Regions from separate parts of the Pararhizobium sp. LjRoot235 genome, predicted to be linked through region 3. Evidence: riboswitches for the same ligand, from Rfam matches in the RefSeq annotation. Region 3 holds a riboswitch; each other region holds the start of a gene.

Region 1 (5,628 bases), 1.3 Mb from region 3:
GCATTGCGTTAACGCTGGCAATCAGACTGCGTTGCACCTCGTTCGAATGGCGGTATGATGGCGCATGGCTTTGAGGTGCGGGCCGCCGCACCCGCTAGATTGCCGGTTCGCTCAAACGAGAAATGCAGTGATTTTCCGTTCAGTCCGCTTCGCGGTGCTTATTGCTCCGCTTCTTATGGTCATGACGGCCACAGCCGACGCCTCGGCTGTCTGTGACCGGCTGAATGCGCGCCTGTCGAACCTCCCGAAGATCGTCGCCTCCAACGCGAATGTGCGCGATTATATCGGCGCCATTTCACGGCAGAATCTCGACCTGCGCAAGGCGCGCGGCGACAGGCGGCGTCTCGGATGCAATTCTGGCAGCGTAGTCATCGTCGGCAACCCGAATGCCGACGACTGCGCAAGTCTGGGCAAGATGATCGCTCGGCTGGAGAGCGATCTCGAAACGCTGAAGGCTCGCCGCCACCTTGCTGCAGGTGGCGACGTCGACATCAGTCGCCGCCGGATCATGGCAGCCCTCGATGTCAATCGCTGCGCCGAGGAACAGGATGAAATCCTGAGGGCAGCGGCGGAAGAGCCCGAAATCCACCGTAACATTCTCAGAGACCTGCCGCCGATCGGCGAAAACGACCCGGCCTTGCGCGGCGGTGCCGATGTCTCCGATTTCACCCGGCTGAACGCTGACAATGGCGGCAGCCTGCGGACGCTATGCGTTCGCACCTGCGACGGCGCTTTCTTCCCGATCTCGTCGAGCGCCACACCCGCGGATTTCCAGCGCGATGCCGAGGCTTGCCAGCGCCGATGCCCAGGTGCGGAAACGGCGCTGTATTACCATGCGTTTGCGACTGAAGAGACTGATCAGATGGTCTCGGCGTCCACCGGCGAGCCCTATATCGAACTGCCGACGGCCTTCGCCTATAAGACGCGTGACCTCGCTCAGCCCGGTCGGTGCGGTTGTACGCCCGCCCGTCAGACCGCGACGAACCAGAGCATGCCGGCAGACAGCAGCGGCGTTCTTGAAATCCGAACCCGCAAGGCTGGCACGACGCAGGCAAGAGCTTTGGTTGAGGACCGCCCCTATGACCCGCAGAACAGCAAGGTACGCGTTGTCGGACCGCGCTTCCTGCCCTCTCAGGAATCGTCGATCGACCTGATGCATCCGGCCGGCCCGGGATACCAGCCGCAGCAGCCCAACTGATCACTCGCCCGGTTTGATCCCCCAGGCGTCGGCAAAGACCAGCTCGTCGAGCGGCAGACGCTGCCGCCAGCCCTTGATCGCCAGTTCGGGTTCCGCGTAGAGCTGATCGACATAGCCGAGGCAAAGCCAGGCAATGATCTCGATGTGATCTGGTATGCCGAGAACTGCCTTGATGTCGCGCTCATGGAAAATGCTGACCCAGCCGACACCGACGCCTTCGGCCCGCGCGGCAAGCCAAAGGTTCTGCACCGCGCAGACCGTCGAAAACGCATCCATGCGCGGATTATGTGTCCGGCCGAGAACGACCTTTCCGGCACGGGTCGGGTCGCAGGTGATGCAGACACTCACCGGCGCCTTACGGATACCCTCGAGCTTGAGTGAACGATAGGTATCGCGCGCGGCCCCCTCGAACATCAGCGCCGCCTCCTCATTGGCCCGCCGAAAGGCTTCAAACACCTTCCGGCGCCTGTCTTCATCGCGCACGACAATGAAGTTCCATGGCTGCATGAAGCCGACTGATGGCGCGCTGTGGGCCGCGGCAAGCAGCCGAGCGATCACGTCATCCGGCAACGGCGTCGGCAGGAACTGATCCCGCACGTCGCGGCGGGTCTCGATGGCGCGGTAGACGGCGGCGCGCTCGTCCGATGAAAATGCCTCCGCCCTGACAAGGCGGTCTTGCGGTTCCGTTTGCATCGTTTGATCCCCAACAATGCGAAACCTCCCGCCGTCCGCGCGGGGCTGGTCTATCTCGTCAGGCCGGTCTTCTGACTGCGGATCGACCGGCCTTGCCGCCTTCCCAAATCACATGAGGATTCAGTGGCAGAATTCTGAAAATAATCAGAAATTCATTATAGCAGAGCCGTCCCCGTCACAGCGTTGGGCACGTCCCGGACTTTCACCGGATTCCCGATTCTCCCGCTTTCGCAGGCACCTGAACCAAACCGATAAAGGCATAGTGGGCCGCCGAATGCAAGCGGCCCCGCCTGTTCTCTTTACAAGGCGGCAATCGGATGCGGCGAACCATCATAGGCGCCCCAGATCGACTGGTCGAAGCAGATGACCGATCCGGTCATCAGGCCGGATTCGGCCGACGACAGATAGGCACAGGCCCGCGCCACTTCGGCAGGATCGACCAGACGGCCGAAAGGCTGGCTTGCGGCCGCCTTTTCAAGCCAGTCGCTGGCAGCCCCGTGAAACTCGCGCTGGATGCGATCCTCGCCTTCCGACGCCATCCAGCCGATGTTGAGGCCATTGACGCGGATGCGGTTACGCAGCACCGCATAGGCGGTGTTCTTGGTCAGCGTTTCCAGCGCCCCCTTGGAAGCGCAATAGGCGGAAATGAAGGGCTGGCCGGCCTTGGCCGACATCGAACCGATATTGACGATCGTTCCCTCGATCTTTTCCCGCCGCATGATCTTGATCGTCTCCTGCATCAGGAAGAACGGCGCACGCACGTTGACGGCGAACATGCGGTCGAACAGTTCCGGGCTTGTATCGAGGATGGTGCCGCGGTCGGTAATCGCAGCCGCATTCACCAGTGCGTCGACACGGCCGAACTGCGCGTCACAGGCGGCGACCACCTTGCGAGCATCCTCCACCTTTCCGAGATCGGCCTGTACGTACACCAGTTTGGTACCCGTCGCCTTACCGATCTCGGCCGCCTTGGCCTCGCCTTTCGCGGCATTGCGCCCACAGATGACGATGCCTGCAGCTCCCCGCTCGGCAAACAGCGCCGCAATCGTCGCCCCGAGCCCCTGCGTGCCACCGGTCACGATGGCAATCTTGCCGTCGAGCTGCCCATAATCCTTGCTCATTCCGTTCCTCCATTTTTTGATATCCATGACCGGAAAAACGTCCGCCCGGAACCGGACGAAAGTTTGAAATATTTGGCGAGTTTGGCATCAGCTCAGCTTCTTCTGCGCCTGTGCTGCAAGCGCGGCAGCGAAGGTCTCCGCCTCCCACCCGCCGGACAGCGCCTCATGCATCAACTGCGCCTGCGTCTTCGGTGCCAGACCGCCGAGCGGCGGGTCGCGGTCCAGATTGGTCGGGAAGGAATAGCCTTCCGCGCAGGACGCGATCGCATTGGCCGCCTGCGCAGCCGATAGACGGCCATCGGCCAGCATGGCTTTCAGGGCCGGATAGAGCACTGCACTCATCCGCTCGCGGTTAACCGTCTCCATCGCCCGGCCGAAGGCGGAGGAAACCTGCAGCAGATTGGCGACCCGCTTGATGCCGGCCGAACGATTGGTGCCGGCAGCGTGGAAGAGCGCCGGGTTGAAGAACACCAGATCCCCCTTCGACAGCGGCAGCTGCACGTGGTTCCTATCGAAATAGTCGCGAAATTCCTGCCGTTTCGTTGCCAGATAGCCGGGCACATAGGTTTGGCTGTAGGGCAGGAACAGCGTCGGCCCGCTTTCGAGCGGCATGTCGCAATGGGCAACCGCACCCTGCAAGGTGAGCACCGGCGACAGCCGATGCACATGAGCCGGAAATTGCTCGATCGCAGCGGATGTCTGGAAGCCGAGATGATAGTCGCGATGCGCCAATTGCGCCGCGCCGCCCGGATTGACCCGGTTGACCTGCGCCGTCATCTGATAGCTCGGTCCAAGCCAGGCTTCGCTGACAAGCGCAATCAGCGCATTGCCATAATAGGCCGCGAAATTCTCCGGATCCGTCAGGCAGTGCTTTTCCAACGAATTCCAGATGCGGTCATTGGCGCCAGGCTTGGCAAAATGATCGCCGCCGCCGGTATTGGTGCGATGCTGCTCGTTGATGATCTCGTCGAAGATGCCGCTTGCCGCATCGATGACCGCCGTATCCTCGAAAGCCCGCTTCAGAACGACGACGCCCGGCCCGGTCGCGAAGGCCTCGCAGATCTCTGCGAGCACCGCGCGACGTCTCTCCTCGCTCGACGCCGCCTTCAGAACGCTGGCACCGTCATAAATCAGCACGTTTTTCTCGACGCTTGCAGCATGCGGATAGTCGTCGCGTTGGGTGGTTTTCTCCACTTCGGCACGGAAATCCTCCAGGTCGCAGGCCGCTTCCGTTAGCCACACTCGATCGGCGCGCTGCCTCAGGACATTGTCGGTCTTCATCCTTTTTCCTCCCGCTGGATGCCGTTCGATGGCCGACTATACGCGGCGGAGAATTGTGATATAGAGCAGAAATCCATCAAAAAACCATCAGAACGGAATCACGATGGCGCATGAGTTTCTGGTCAAGGATATCGCCTTCCAGGCAGGCTTGAGCACGGCGACCGTCGATCGGGTGCTCAACGGTCGGCACGGCGTTCGCAAGCAGACCGAAATGCGCGTGCGCGCCGCGATCCGCGAACTGGAAACGCAGCAGGCCGGCATGGAGGTTCAAGGCCGCAAATTCGGCATCGATATCGTCATGGAGGCCCCGGAGCGATTCACCAACGCGGTCCGTGACGCCTTCGAAAGCGAGAGCCTCACCTTCCTGCCGACGATCTTCCGGTCCCGTTTCCATTTTGCCGAGACGATGCGGCCGCACGAGATCGTCCAGGTGCTTGACCGCATTCGCCTGCGCGGCACCGACGGCATCGTGCTGAAGGCGCCCGACGTTCCCGATATCAGCGCCGCCGTCGTCCGGCTCGAACAGTCAGGCATTCCCGTCGTGACGCTGGTTACAGACCTGCCGAACGCACCGCGCACCGCCTATGCCGGGGCGGACAACAGGGCCGCCGGAGAGACCGCCGCCTATCTGATCGGCGAGCGGTTCGCTGGAAGTCCGGCGACCGTTCTGGTGACGCTGTCGAGCAGCCGGTTCCGGGGCGAAGAGGAACGGGAGATCGGTTTCCGCCGAACTTTGCGCGACCGCTACCCGTCGATCGGCATCGTGGAAATCAGCGAAGGGCTTGGCCGAGACGAAGCAACCGGTGCACTCGCGGCAGAGGCGCTGTCCGCCAATCCCGGCATCAGCGCCGTCTATTCGATCGGCGGCGGAAACCGGGCGGTGCTTGCCGCTATTGCTGCGGCCGCCAGGCTCTGCACCATTTTCGTCGCGCATGATCTCGATGCCGACAATCTCGATCTGCTGCGAAGCGGACAAATCCACTTCATTCTGCATCATGATCTGAAAGCCGATGTCCGCACGGCCTTCCGTGCGATCATCGGCCGCCGCGGGGCCTTGGCCAATTCGAAAGGAACACACCTCTCGGCCGTCGAAGTCATCACGCCCTACAACATAGCGGCATGGGTGCGTTAGCCAGGCGGCATGTCCGGCTTCGGAAGCAGCGCATCAAGGAGATCATCGGCCGTCTGGATGCGATTGCGGCCACAGACCGCCTTGTCTGCCCGCTCTGATCGAGACGTAGGCTAGCGGCGATGACGCGTCACGCGGAAATGACTGCGATCCCACGCTTCACGCGAACGAACATCCCTTTTTCACGCTCCTGCAATTCGAGTGAG
Region 2 (5,628 bases), 1.5 Mb from region 3:
AGGCAGGACGGCGATCTGGAATTTGTGCGTGACGGCAGCGGCATGCAGCGCTTCCAGCACATACTGGAAGTAGCTGGCGCCGCCGAGCGGGCGGACGATGATCAACCTGGCGTGCCGTGCCGTGCGCTCGACATAGGTATCGACCGACATCGGGTGCTTCAGGGTCAAAAGGCTTGCGACCCGCAGGCTGGATTTGCCCTGCCGCGTCCGGTGCGCGGCGGCGACCGCCGAAAGCTCGGTGTCGGCGGCGGACAGGAACAGGATATCGGCAGGCGACTGGCCGAGGTCGATCGCTTCCTCACCATCCGAGATGGTGCCTTTTTGGGCTAGGAGAAGATGCATGACATTCTCCGGGGGCCGAAGCCTCTGTCACTGCGTGACATCTCCCCCTCAAGGGGGGAGATCGGGAGCAAGCGGAACCTATAACCACGCAACTTTTTTGAACGCGAGGTTGCCCCAGCCAATCTCCCCCCTTGAGGGGGAGATGTCCGACAGGACAGAGGGGGGTATGCCGCAATCACCATTCTCTAAACCGCCGCTGCAATCGCGGCGCGCATGGCCGTCTCATCCATATCGTGCAGGCCGATGACGACGAGGCGGGTGCCACGGGTCTCGCCCGGCGCCCAGGCGCGGTCGAAATACTGGTCGATGCGAGCGCCGACGGCCTGGATCAGGAGGCGCATCGGCTTGCCGGGCACGTCGGCGAAGCCCTTGACGCGCAGGACGTCGTGTTCCGCGATGACGGTCTTCAGTTTTTCGACGAAGCCGGCCGGATTGGCGATCTGACCGAGTTCGACGACGAAGCTGTCGAACTCGTCGTGATCGTGCTCCTCGCCCGCCTCATGCTCCATCTCATGATGGGACTTGCGGTTGGCGATGTCGCTTTCGGTGCCGACGCCGAGACCAAGGAGCACGGCGGCCGGGACCTCGCCGTTCTTCGCCTCGATCATGGTCGGCTTACGGCTGGTGCGGGCGGCAACCTCGTTGCGGACGAAGGCGAGGCCGGTCGAATCGAGCAGATCGGTCTTGTTGAGAACGATGAGGTCGGCGGCTGTGAGTTGGTCTTCGAACAGCTCCTCGATCGGGCTTTCGTGATCGAGATTGTCGTCCTCGACGCGCAGGGCATCGACCTTGTCGTGGTCATCGGCAAACCGGCCGGCGGCAACCGCAGCACTGTCGACGACGGTAATGACGCCATCGACGGTGACTTCGCTGCGGATATCCGGCCAGTTGAAGGCGGCGATCAGCGGCTGCGGCAGCGCAAGACCGGACGTCTCGATGACGATATGATCCGGGCGGTTTTCCCGGTCGAGCAGCTTCGTCATGGTCGGAATAAAATCGTCGGCGACGGTGCAGCAGATGCAGCCATTGGTCAGTTCGATGATGTCGTCCTCGCTGCAAGCTTCGGCGCCGCAGCCCTTCAGCACGTCGCCATCGACACCGAGGTCGCCGAACTCGTTGATGATCAGCGCGATACGCCGGCCGTTGGCATTCTCCAGAATGTTGCGGATCATCGTCGTCTTGCCGGCGCCAAGGAAGCCGGTGATGACGGTTGCCGGGATCTTGCCGTGGGCGGCTTTCGCTGTAGTCATGGATTAACCCTTCATTTTCAGCGGCAATCCGGCCGCGATAAAATAGACTTCCGCGGATTTCTCCGCAATGAACTGGTGCAACCGGCCGGCATGATCGCGAAAGTCGCGCGCCATGCGGTTTTCCGGCACGATGCCGAGCCCGACCTCGTTCGAAACGAACACCAGCCGCGCCCGCGCCTGCGGCAGCCATGCGCCCAGGTTCTGAAATTCCGCCGCCATATTGCGGTCTTCCATCATGAGATTGGTGACCCAGAGGGTCAGGCAATCGATCAGGATGACACGGTCGGGCGCGTCGATCGCTTTTAGACAGGCGGCGAGTTCAAGAGGCTCCTCATGCGTCTGCCAATCCGGCCCCCGCCGGTCGCGATGCTCGTCAATCCTTGCCTGCATCTCGCCGTCCCAGGCCCTTCCGGTCGCGACGTAATGCATGCCGAGACCCGACGCTATCGCGATTTTTTCGGCGAAGGAGGATTTTCCTGAACGGGCGCCGCCAAGGACCAGCACAGGTCCCGCTGTCGTCGATGTCATGGAACGATCCCAGCCTTAATGTTCGCCGGGAAATACGCAGGCGCTGAGGCGAGAAACGCAAGAATGGCCGCTGGGGAAACGGAACGAAAAAGCCATGACAACCTCCGTGCTGGCATCGGGAGCGTCTCTCCCTGGATCGGGCACGATGCCCTTAAGGATGGCAGGTCTCCTGGCTCACGGCGTCACGGACCTTTTCAAGGCCCGAACGGGTCCGCCTCGCCTTCCCGAAGTTTTCGCGCCAGATTGCGTGACCGCAATCGACGGGCATCACGAAGAGGTGGACGATTCGTAGAAATAGAGGCGTCCGGCCCCGGCTGATCATGATGCCACTCCAGTGGCTTCTCCGGTTGGACCGGCCATTCCGCAGGACGCACCGCGCGGCCTGTCCGAATACCGGCTTTCCCGGATGGCGAACCCTGACCGTTCTACAGTCGCGGGGTCGGCTGCGATAAGAATGCCCGGCTTGGGTCCATTCCTTCACATTCCCATTTACTCCCGAACCGGAACGCCGCTCCGGGAACCATCCAATGGCTGATGATTAGGCGCTCGGTTGAACCCTGTCAATTGAAACACCGGCCGCCACGAAAACGTCACGGCATCAGAGAATCGAGCCATCGCGGGTCGAGAACGGCTTCCAGTTCGATTGCGACATCATCGAGCGCCCGATCAACGGACTGACGATAGTTTTCGCCGCCGCCTTCGATGCCGAAACTTTTGAGAAGCGCAGCGCGATAGGCGTCGCTGGTGAAGAGCCCATGCAGATAGGTGCCGCTGACCTGGCCGTCCGCCGAGACGGCACCGTCCGCCCGGCCGTCGATGATCACGGCAGGACGAGCGCAGTCCGATCCGGTCGTCCGGCCCAAATGGATTTCGTAGCCCCCCAGAGCCACATCATAGATGGCCGAACGGGCCTGGCTGTTGCGCACCGTCTTTTCCGGCGCCATTTCTGTTTCGACGGAAAGAAGGCCCAGGCCCTCGATCTCGCCCACATTTCCCTCGATGCCGTGCGGGTCGGTCACGCGGTCGCCGAGCATCTGGTAGCCGCCGCAGATGCCGATGACGCGGCCGCCGCGCCGCACATGCGCCTGAAGGTCACGGTCCCATCCTTGAGCGCGAAAATCGGAGAGATCGGCGATCGTCGCCTTCGAGCCCGGGATGACCACCAAACCGGCATCGGCCGGAATGCGTTCTCCAGCGCGGACGAAGACCAGATCGACCTCCGGTTCAGCGGCCAGTGGGTCGAGATCGTCGAAATTAGCGATGCGCGAGAGCACGGGGACGGCAACCTTCAGCGCCTTGCCGCCACCTCGCGCCAGCCTTTCCAGGACGACGGAATCCTCGGCAGGCAGCCGGCCTGCACTTTTCAGCCACGGCACGACGCCGAAACACGGCCAACCGGTGAAGCCCTGGACAGCTTTGATCCCATCGTCGAAAAGCGAAACGTCGCCTCGGAACTTGTTGATGATATAGCCACTGATCATCCGCCGGTCTTCATCTGACAGGATCGTGTGGGTGCCGACCAGCGATGCAATGACACCACCGCGGTCGATATCGCCGACAAGCACAACGGGAACGTTGGCGCGGGTGGCGAAGCCCATATTGGCGATGTCGCCGGCACGAAGATTGATCTCGGCGGGCGATCCTGCCCCCTCAACGACAACAAGATCACGCCCGGCGCCGACCGTTTCGAAGCTTTCCATGACGGCGGCCATCAGCCTCGGCTTCAGGGCCTGATAGTCCCGTCCTCTCGCTTGCCCTGCCACCTTGCCCTGCACGATGATCTGGCTGCCGGTTTCAGACTGGGGTTTTAGGAGAACCGGGTTCATGTGAACCGAAGATGGTATTCGCGCGGCCATCGACTGCAGCCACTGGGCACGACCGATCTCGCCGCCGTCATCCGAAACGGCAGCATTGTTGGACATGTTCTGCGGCTTGAAGGGGGCAACCTTTACCCCGCGATTGGCCATGAGGCGGCAAAGGCCGGCCACGAGTACCGTTTTTCCGACATCGGAGCCGGTTCCCTGAAGCATGATCGTCTTTGTCATGACGTCTCGTCTAGCATTGCAGCCGCCACAAGCAAAGCCATGTTTTGCCGCATTTTTGCCGCCTTTTCCGCCACCCTTTCACGCCGTATTGCAGAACGCATCAAGCCTTGTACAACTTCACCGCCGGACTATCCGGAAAACGACATCACACGGCGAAAACGATTGTTGCGGCGCGCAAGAACAGGCGTATATGAGCGTCAATCAGATCACGGAGCGCAAGCGCTCTACACCCGAGGTCACTCCCAGATGTTGTTCATCTTCAGCAAGCCCAATTTCGTGCAGATCGCCTGGAATTCCAAGGCACCGGAAAGCCAGTCGCGCATTCGCAATACCGTAATGCCCGCACCGTTCGGCCCGCTCGGTTTCATCCGGACGCGCAGCGTCGGCTGATCCATTCCTCCCGGACGACGACTTAAACCGCGCCGCACCACCGGCGCGGTTTTTCTTTTGCCGGAATGCACGCTCGAAATTTTCCTGGCCCAAAACGCGAAAACCGCACCCGCCCCTCTCGGAACTGTGCGGCCTGCCAATATACGCATGGCTTCTGCGGCCTACACCCGCAGAACGCTCCGGCCCGGGACGCAATACCTGATCCGGCCGGGCGGCAAGTCTCCCTCGCCGCACGGAGACAATTAGCCTGACAGTGTTACCGGATGGTTAGTGAGACCTTAACCAAAGGTGAATTCTGTATTTTTTGAGATTTTTTTCGTGCTCTCAAAAAAACATTTCAGAGGCGCATACGGAACACAATTTGTCTGTGATAAAACGCGCCCTAGGGACGCTTTGTGAAGCAGTGCTAATTTTCCACCAAGGACGGCGGAATTTGCACAAAAATCTTGCCCATCTGGTTAAACTTCAACAGCTTGGGCCTGCGTTCTCGCACGTCAAAAACATTGCCGGGCGATCGCGGAGGTTGATTTCTCCGGAGGAATACTTACGCTGCCCGCAACGGTAAAAAGAGAGATGACTGGAGACTACGGTCTACGGTCAGGCGAGAAACTCGAACACCGTTGCAGCGGGGATAAAAGACTGGCCTTTATCTCAAAAAAGCCCCTGCCTGCTTCGACCTTAACGATTGGGCGCCCAGGACTGCAGTATTCTGGTCCGCCCCAAACATTTTTGGCTGCATCTAAGACTGGGAGGTCTTAAAACATGAAGAAGCTCCTCGCTTCCACCATTCTCGCCGCCGGCCTCTACGCTATGGCCGGATCGGCGCAGGCCGCAGAATGCGGCGAAGTCAGCATCGCAGAAATGAACTGGGCATCGGCCGGCGTTGCCGCGCATGTCGACAAGTTCATCCTTGAAAGCGGCTACGGCTGCACGGTAACGCTCGTCACCGGCGACACCATGCCGACATTTACGTCCATGAACGAGAAGGCCCAGCCCGACATGGCGCCCGAACTGTGGGTCAATGCCGTGCGTACATCTCTCGACGCAGCCATCAAGGAAGGCCGCCTGATCGA
Region 3 (5,628 bases):
TATCCGATGCTCTATACCAACCACGCGACCGCCAAATACATCGCCGCCAACCGCGACCGTTTCCCGATCCTGTCGCGCCTGCCGCTCTGGTATGCCCGCTACAAGCCTGGCATCCGCAATGTCTTCCCGATGGGAAACTGGGACGGTTACGCGCTCTGGCAGTTCTCCTCGGCGGCGAATTGCGGCAAGCGGCGCTGCCCCTACCGCGTCGCCGGAACCCTGACCGACATCGACGTCAACGTGGCAGCGATGACTGCCAAGGCCCTCAAGGCCGTATGGGCGAAGGGTGAACTCCTGCCGGCAAAACCGCTCGACAAGCCGTTACTGATCGCCACCGGCAAAGGCAGCATCTCCGCAGGCGCAGGCATTGGCGTCGATCTGACTCTGACGGGATCAATCCACCGGGTTTCAGGCGCCCTGGCTTTGCGGTAGGACACGGGCGATTTTCCAGCCGCTACAGCGCCGCGCGTCAAACATGACGCGCAAAGGACGCTGTAGCACTTTGAACCTGCTGCATAATTTTGTCCTTAAATCGATTCCGATTTAAGGAATTATGCAGTTGTCGAACGGGGTGGCACGAGGCTCATCTCCCTCAGTCTCTCATCCCCCTCGGCGATCTCTCCTCGATGGGGCATTGGCGGCGGCGGCCGTTGCCACCGCCGTTTGCTCGATACTACACGGCCGCCGAGGCCCCGCGTTGATGTGATCGACCGTAGGGAAGCGGCGCTGCCATGATTGCCGGCATGCTTGCCTCCAGGCATGCGGCAATGAACGCCTCTCGTGCCACCGCCGCCGGCGTCATCCGGTTCAGCGCCCGCCTGCAGGAGGAGACGGCGCAATCGTAGCGCTCTCCTCGCTTCAACGGCCATTCGTTTTCCAGGAAATCAAGGGCTTCATAGACGCTGCCGAACGTCCGTTCCAAACCGGAGCGTAAGGTAACTTTCAGTGGATGGTTCCACGGGACATCGCGAATAGTCATCTTTTTTCCTCCTTTTTGGCTACCTCTTCGCGGGTATCGGAGGATAATATTGGTAACGAAATCAGACCTTTCAAGGGGCTCTTCAGCGGTCCGGAACTGCCGGGACCAGACAATCGAAGGCCCCCTCCTACCAGGAAGGGGCCAAAGGCATACGTTCTGAAATCGGCGCAAGATACGTGTCTCTTGCATATCGGATTTTACTCTATCGTCGCGCTTCAACAAGTAACGTTTTCCGACAGAGGGTGTTCTGTCCGTTACTGAAGATGCCGGAATGGGATTTCGTTGCGGTGCGGCGACGTTCCGCTGGTGGCGAGGTAAGCCGTGTCCTCAGCCTGATTTCGGGGCTTCGTCAGCGGCACGCCCTTTTTCCTGCCAGGCTGGTTCATGGATTGGTGTTGATGCCCCATGCCGGGGCACCACCCTCACATGTCCATCCGGTCAAGCCTGCCCTCACGCCTCGATCTGCACATCCCCCAATGGCCGCGAACAGCAGGCGAGGATATAACCTTCATCGATTTCGTCGTCGAGGATGCCGCCATTGTGGTGCATCTCGACCTCGCCGGAGACCTTCATGACGCGGCAGGTGCCGCAGAGGCCGCCTTCGCAGGCGGCACCGATGCGAACGCCTGCAGCGCGAGCCGTCTGCAGGATGGTCTGGCCGGGCTGGCACCTGGCCTCCTTGCCAGCCATCGTGAAGGTGACGGTGGCGGCGGCGGCATCGACCTCGGTCCCTCCCCCGATCACGAAGTCTTCAGCCGCCGGTGCCGTCGCCGGCTGGAAGCTTTCCTCGTGATAGCGGTTCATGTCGAAGCCGACGCTTTCCAGCATCGACTTCACGCCGCGCATGAAAGGTTCCGGCCCGCAACAGAAGACGGTGCGGTCGCGGAAATCCGGCGCAAGCAGAGCGAGCTTCGAGGTTTCGATGCGGCCGCGCAGACCATGCCAGCCGTGGCGCGGTGCATGCGTCTCGACGATGAAGCCGAGATTGAGCTTCGGCATGTTGCGCGAGATGTTCTCGAGCTCGTCACGGAACAGCAGATCGTCCGGCTGGCGGGCGCAGGAGAGGAAGGTCACGTCGGTCTGTGGCGCGCAATCAGCCATCCAGCGGGTCATCGACATCATCGGCGTGATGCCGGAGCCCGCTGAGATGAACAGGTACTTTTCGCCCGGATGACGCACGAACGAGAAATCACCGAGCGGGCCGAAGGCCTTCAGTTTCATGCCGGGCTTCAGGTTCTCGAACATCCAGCGCGTGCCGATGCTCGATGCCTGCGCCTTGACGGTCACGGCCACCGAGAAGGGCCGCGACGGCGTCGAAGACAGCGTGTAGGTGCGCATCACCGGATCGTCCGGCTTAACCGGCAGCTCGAGCGTGACGAACTGGCCCGGCAGGTAGCGGAACCAGCTGTCCTTGTCGGCCTTGAAGCCGAAGGTCATCACATCCGGAGCCTCGGCGGTGACGGAGATGCATTCCAGGAGATGCTGCCGGTCGTTGAACGGCAGCAATTCGTCGAAGTGCCGGAAGGATGAAGCAATCGTCATGTCAGGCGACCCGGACCAGAGGGGTGGAGGCTCCATGCAGGCGATCCTGCATGAAATTGACGTACCATTCGACGAACTGCATCACGCCGCCTTCATGCTCCGGCGAATAAGGGCCGGGCTGATAGGCGGGCGAACGGATGCCGAAGGCGTTTTCCTCAACGATCTGGCGATCCTGGTCGTTGGTCTCGGTCCAGACATGAGTCAGTTCCTCGAGGTTATAGTCGACACCTTCGACGGCATCCTTGTGCACCAGCCATTTCGTCGTGACCTGGGTCAGTTCAGGGCCGAGCGGCAGGACGCGGAAGGTGATGGCGTGGTCGGCCAGGATGTGGTTCCAGGTGCTTGGATAGTGGAACATCAGCAGCGTGCCGATATGGCTCTGGCTGACATCGTCGGAGAGCTGGCGCTTGACGGCTCGCTTGCCGGAGATCGTGTAGCTCTCGGCCTCCTGGATCAGCGGCATGCGGGCGATGCGGAACTGGCCGGTCGGCGACATTTTGAATTCGCTTGGCAGGCCTTCGGCTTCGCATTTCGCCCAATGGGCAGCGATGATCGGATCGTCCTTGGCGCCCTGCACGCCGGTCGCGGTCGGCGCTTCCGGATAAGTGCGGCAGAGTTCGGGATGGTTGGCGGCGCAGTGGTAGCACTCGCGGTTGTTTTCCCAGACGAGCTTCCAGTTGCCCTTCTCGATGATCGTGCTTTCGAAGGCGACCTTGGTGTCTTTCAGATTGTGCGGCGTGACATAGGACGACACCATGTCGCGCACCGGCTGGAAATCCATCGGCTCGTCGGCGAGGCAGATGAAGATATAGCCGCCGATCGTTTCGCAATGGATCGGCTTCAGGCTGTGCTGCGTCTTGTCGAAATCCTCGCCCATCTGGCGGGCGAAGAGTAGCTTACCGTCAAGCTCGTAGGTCCACTGGTGATAGGGACAGACGAGCTTGGCCGACGAGCCCTTCTGGCCGGCGCAGACGCGCGAACCGCGGTGGCGGCAGGAATTGTGGAGCGCCCGGACAGCGCCCTGGCGATCGCGGACGACGACGACCGGATAATCGCCGACCTGGACGGTGAAATAGTTGCCGGCCTTCGGGATTTCACAGTCATGGCCGATGAACAGCCAGTCCTTGTACCAGATCTGCTCCATGTCGAGCTTGTAGAGATCGGGGTCGGTGTAGAATGCCTGTTCCAGGCTGTGCCCGTCGCGGCGGGTCTTGAGTTTGCGGAGGACTTCGCTGCGGAGATCCATGTTCGTTTCCTTGTGCTCGCCACTTTTCGGTTGAGCGGACAGGAAAGGAACCACCACCGCGCCGGGAATGCGCGTGGATATGCTGGTTCGCCTTCCGGCTGCCCGCCGCAACCAAGACATCAATTTCGCCACAAGGCTGGTTTCCGGGCTCAGGAGCTGTCCTTTCGGACCATCGCGGCGCCTTCCCGGATCTCTCCAGTGGCCTTTTGCCGAGGTTTCGCTCCACCACCGTTGCGGGGGCAGCGCCGGATTTCGACCGGCTTCCCAATTCTCCGCCCTCCCTATAAAGGCGGCACCTTGAGTGTCTTCATCTAATCTTCCGACGCGGCCGGACAGCCGCCGATTAGCGACATCCGTTTCCAGAATGACGACACATGCACAGCTGCGTTTCCAGACGGCCACATGGCTATTTTATAAGCAGAAACAATGGCGTCTCCTGTTTTTTCGGCAGATGACGCCTTTTCCGCCACGCACCGTCAAATTCTGTGCAGAGACGGTCTCTTTGCGACATATTGCGGCGCCACAGCCCGGTTGAAAGCGCAAGCCTCGCACCATGGCGCGCCGGTAATGCTTGGAAAGACTGCGTTAACCCTCGTAATATAGTTCCTCATAGATATTTCCGCCGACAGTGCATCCAGCACGCTGGCGCAATCTGGTGCAGGCCGATGCCAAACTTGAGATATTTCGACGCTGCTACCGTCAAGAAACGGGTTCAATCGCCGAAATCAGCTGTTCACACAGAGTTCCTGCGCACCGGACGCATCGACCGGCACCAGCAGCAATGGAGTGCCGAGGAAAAGCGCTACCTGACCCATCAGGAAGTGGCCACCCGCACCGGCCGCAGGCTTGAGGCTGCTGGAACGGTGACGCACGAACGCATCAACGGCTTCCATGCCTCCATCCGCTTCCCGAAGCTGATCTTCCATCGCACGCTTTCAGGCAGGCCGCATCTCGGCTATTGCCATGTGACCACGGCACGGACGAAGTTCGCCAAGTTCGACGATGTCCGGTGGTCGTTCTATATCGCCAACTTCTTCTCCGACATCGGCGCCAACGAGCATTTCTTCGAGAAGATCAAGCTGGGCTATTCGCGGATGTATTTTGCCGTCGCGACCGAACTTGATGCGGAAGAAGGCAAGCTGACGCTCAACCGTACCATTCACGACAACGGTCTCCTGTTTCGCACCCGCGATCCGAAAGAAGCCTTGAAGAACGTGCTTTTGCTCGGCGCCTGCAACGAACCGCTTCGCAAGATCATCAGCAGTCTTTGACGCCTTACAGCGCCGCGCGTCAAACCTGACGCGCAAAGGACGCTGTAGCACATTGAGAGTGCTGCATAATTCTATCCTTAAATCGAATCCGATTTAAGGAATTATGCAGTAGCGGCAGCCGCCTATCGCTTGTAGATCAGCCAGTCCCGCCCTGTCGGCTGCTCGTCCTCGCCTCCATGAACGACAGTGTAGTCGCCACCCTTGGCCTGTGCCTTGGCCAGCGCCTTTTCGGCCGCTCCGACGAGATCGAACGCATTGCCGGCACCATGCGACATGCACACACCGACCGAGAGCGTAACACTGCCAAGGCTGCGGCCGGTTTTCGGGTGCTTGAAATGGACACCGCGCAAAGCCGATCGCAGCAGCGCCATCAGGCGGACAACTTCCCGCTCCTCGCCCGCGTTGATCAAAAAGCCGAAGCGGACGCCGTCGAAACGCGCGGCGAGCTCGCTCGGCGGAAAGGCCTGCTGAGCGATGCCGCCGATATGGCGGGCGAGATGATCGGCGATCGCGGCGGCCTGTTCGCCGGACAGCCGCTGGCTGGTGTCCGGCTCGGCAATTGCGACGGCGCAGGACAGCGGCAGGTTGGA

Evidence for each region. Region 3 has a riboswitch for cobalamin ahead of ACSQ2Z_RS17160 (aromatic ring-hydroxylating oxygenase subunit alpha). Riboswitches for the same ligand answer to the same signal wherever they lie in the genome.
Region 1: linked by a shared signal. The riboswitch ahead of bluB (5,6-dimethylbenzimidazole synthase) and the one ahead of ACSQ2Z_RS17160 (aromatic ring-hydroxylating oxygenase subunit alpha) in region 3 are both predicted to bind cobalamin.
Region 2: linked by a shared signal. The riboswitch ahead of cobU (bifunctional adenosylcobinamide kinase/adenosylcobinamide-phosphate guanylyltransferase) and the one ahead of ACSQ2Z_RS17160 (aromatic ring-hydroxylating oxygenase subunit alpha) in region 3 are both predicted to bind cobalamin.

Annotation. Positions count from the first base shown of each region.
Region 1 is NZ_CAXUSP020000001.1:2,151,632-2,157,259, reverse strand. Features, by position in the region: gene ACSQ2Z_RS10255 (DUF2865 domain-containing protein) at 176-1,198, shown strand; gene bluB (5,6-dimethylbenzimidazole synthase) at 1,199-1,891, opposite strand; cobalamin riboswitch at 1,936-2,148, opposite strand; gene ACSQ2Z_RS10245 (SDR family oxidoreductase) at 2,191-3,012, opposite strand; gene ACSQ2Z_RS10240 (phytanoyl-CoA dioxygenase family protein) at 3,100-4,293, opposite strand; gene ACSQ2Z_RS10235 (LacI family DNA-binding transcriptional regulator) at 4,397-5,425, shown strand; gene ACSQ2Z_RS10230 (NYN domain-containing protein) at 5,553-5,628, opposite strand, start outside.
Region 2 is NZ_CAXUSP020000001.1:2,014,929-2,020,556, reverse strand. Features, by position in the region: gene cobN (cobaltochelatase subunit CobN) at 1-342, opposite strand, end outside; gene cobW (cobalamin biosynthesis protein CobW) at 528-1,592, opposite strand; gene cobU (bifunctional adenosylcobinamide kinase/adenosylcobinamide-phosphate guanylyltransferase) at 1,596-2,120, opposite strand; cobalamin riboswitch at 2,263-2,660, opposite strand; gene ACSQ2Z_RS09600 (cobyric acid synthase) at 2,711-4,165, opposite strand; gene ACSQ2Z_RS09595 (hypothetical protein) at 4,402-4,626, opposite strand; gene ACSQ2Z_RS09590 (ABC transporter substrate-binding protein) at 5,318-5,628, shown strand, end outside.
Region 3 is NZ_CAXUSP020000001.1:3,488,491-3,494,118, forward strand. Features, by position in the region: gene ACSQ2Z_RS17145 (glycoside hydrolase family 25 protein) at 1-432, shown strand, start outside; gene ACSQ2Z_RS17150 (DUF982 domain-containing protein) at 674-979, opposite strand; gene ACSQ2Z_RS17155 (2Fe-2S iron-sulfur cluster-binding protein) at 1,430-2,521, opposite strand; gene ACSQ2Z_RS17160 (aromatic ring-hydroxylating oxygenase subunit alpha) at 2,523-3,767, opposite strand; cobalamin riboswitch at 3,885-4,082, opposite strand; gene ACSQ2Z_RS17165 (DUF6656 family protein) at 4,433-5,038, shown strand; gene ACSQ2Z_RS17170 (diguanylate cyclase domain-containing protein) at 5,161-5,628, opposite strand, start outside.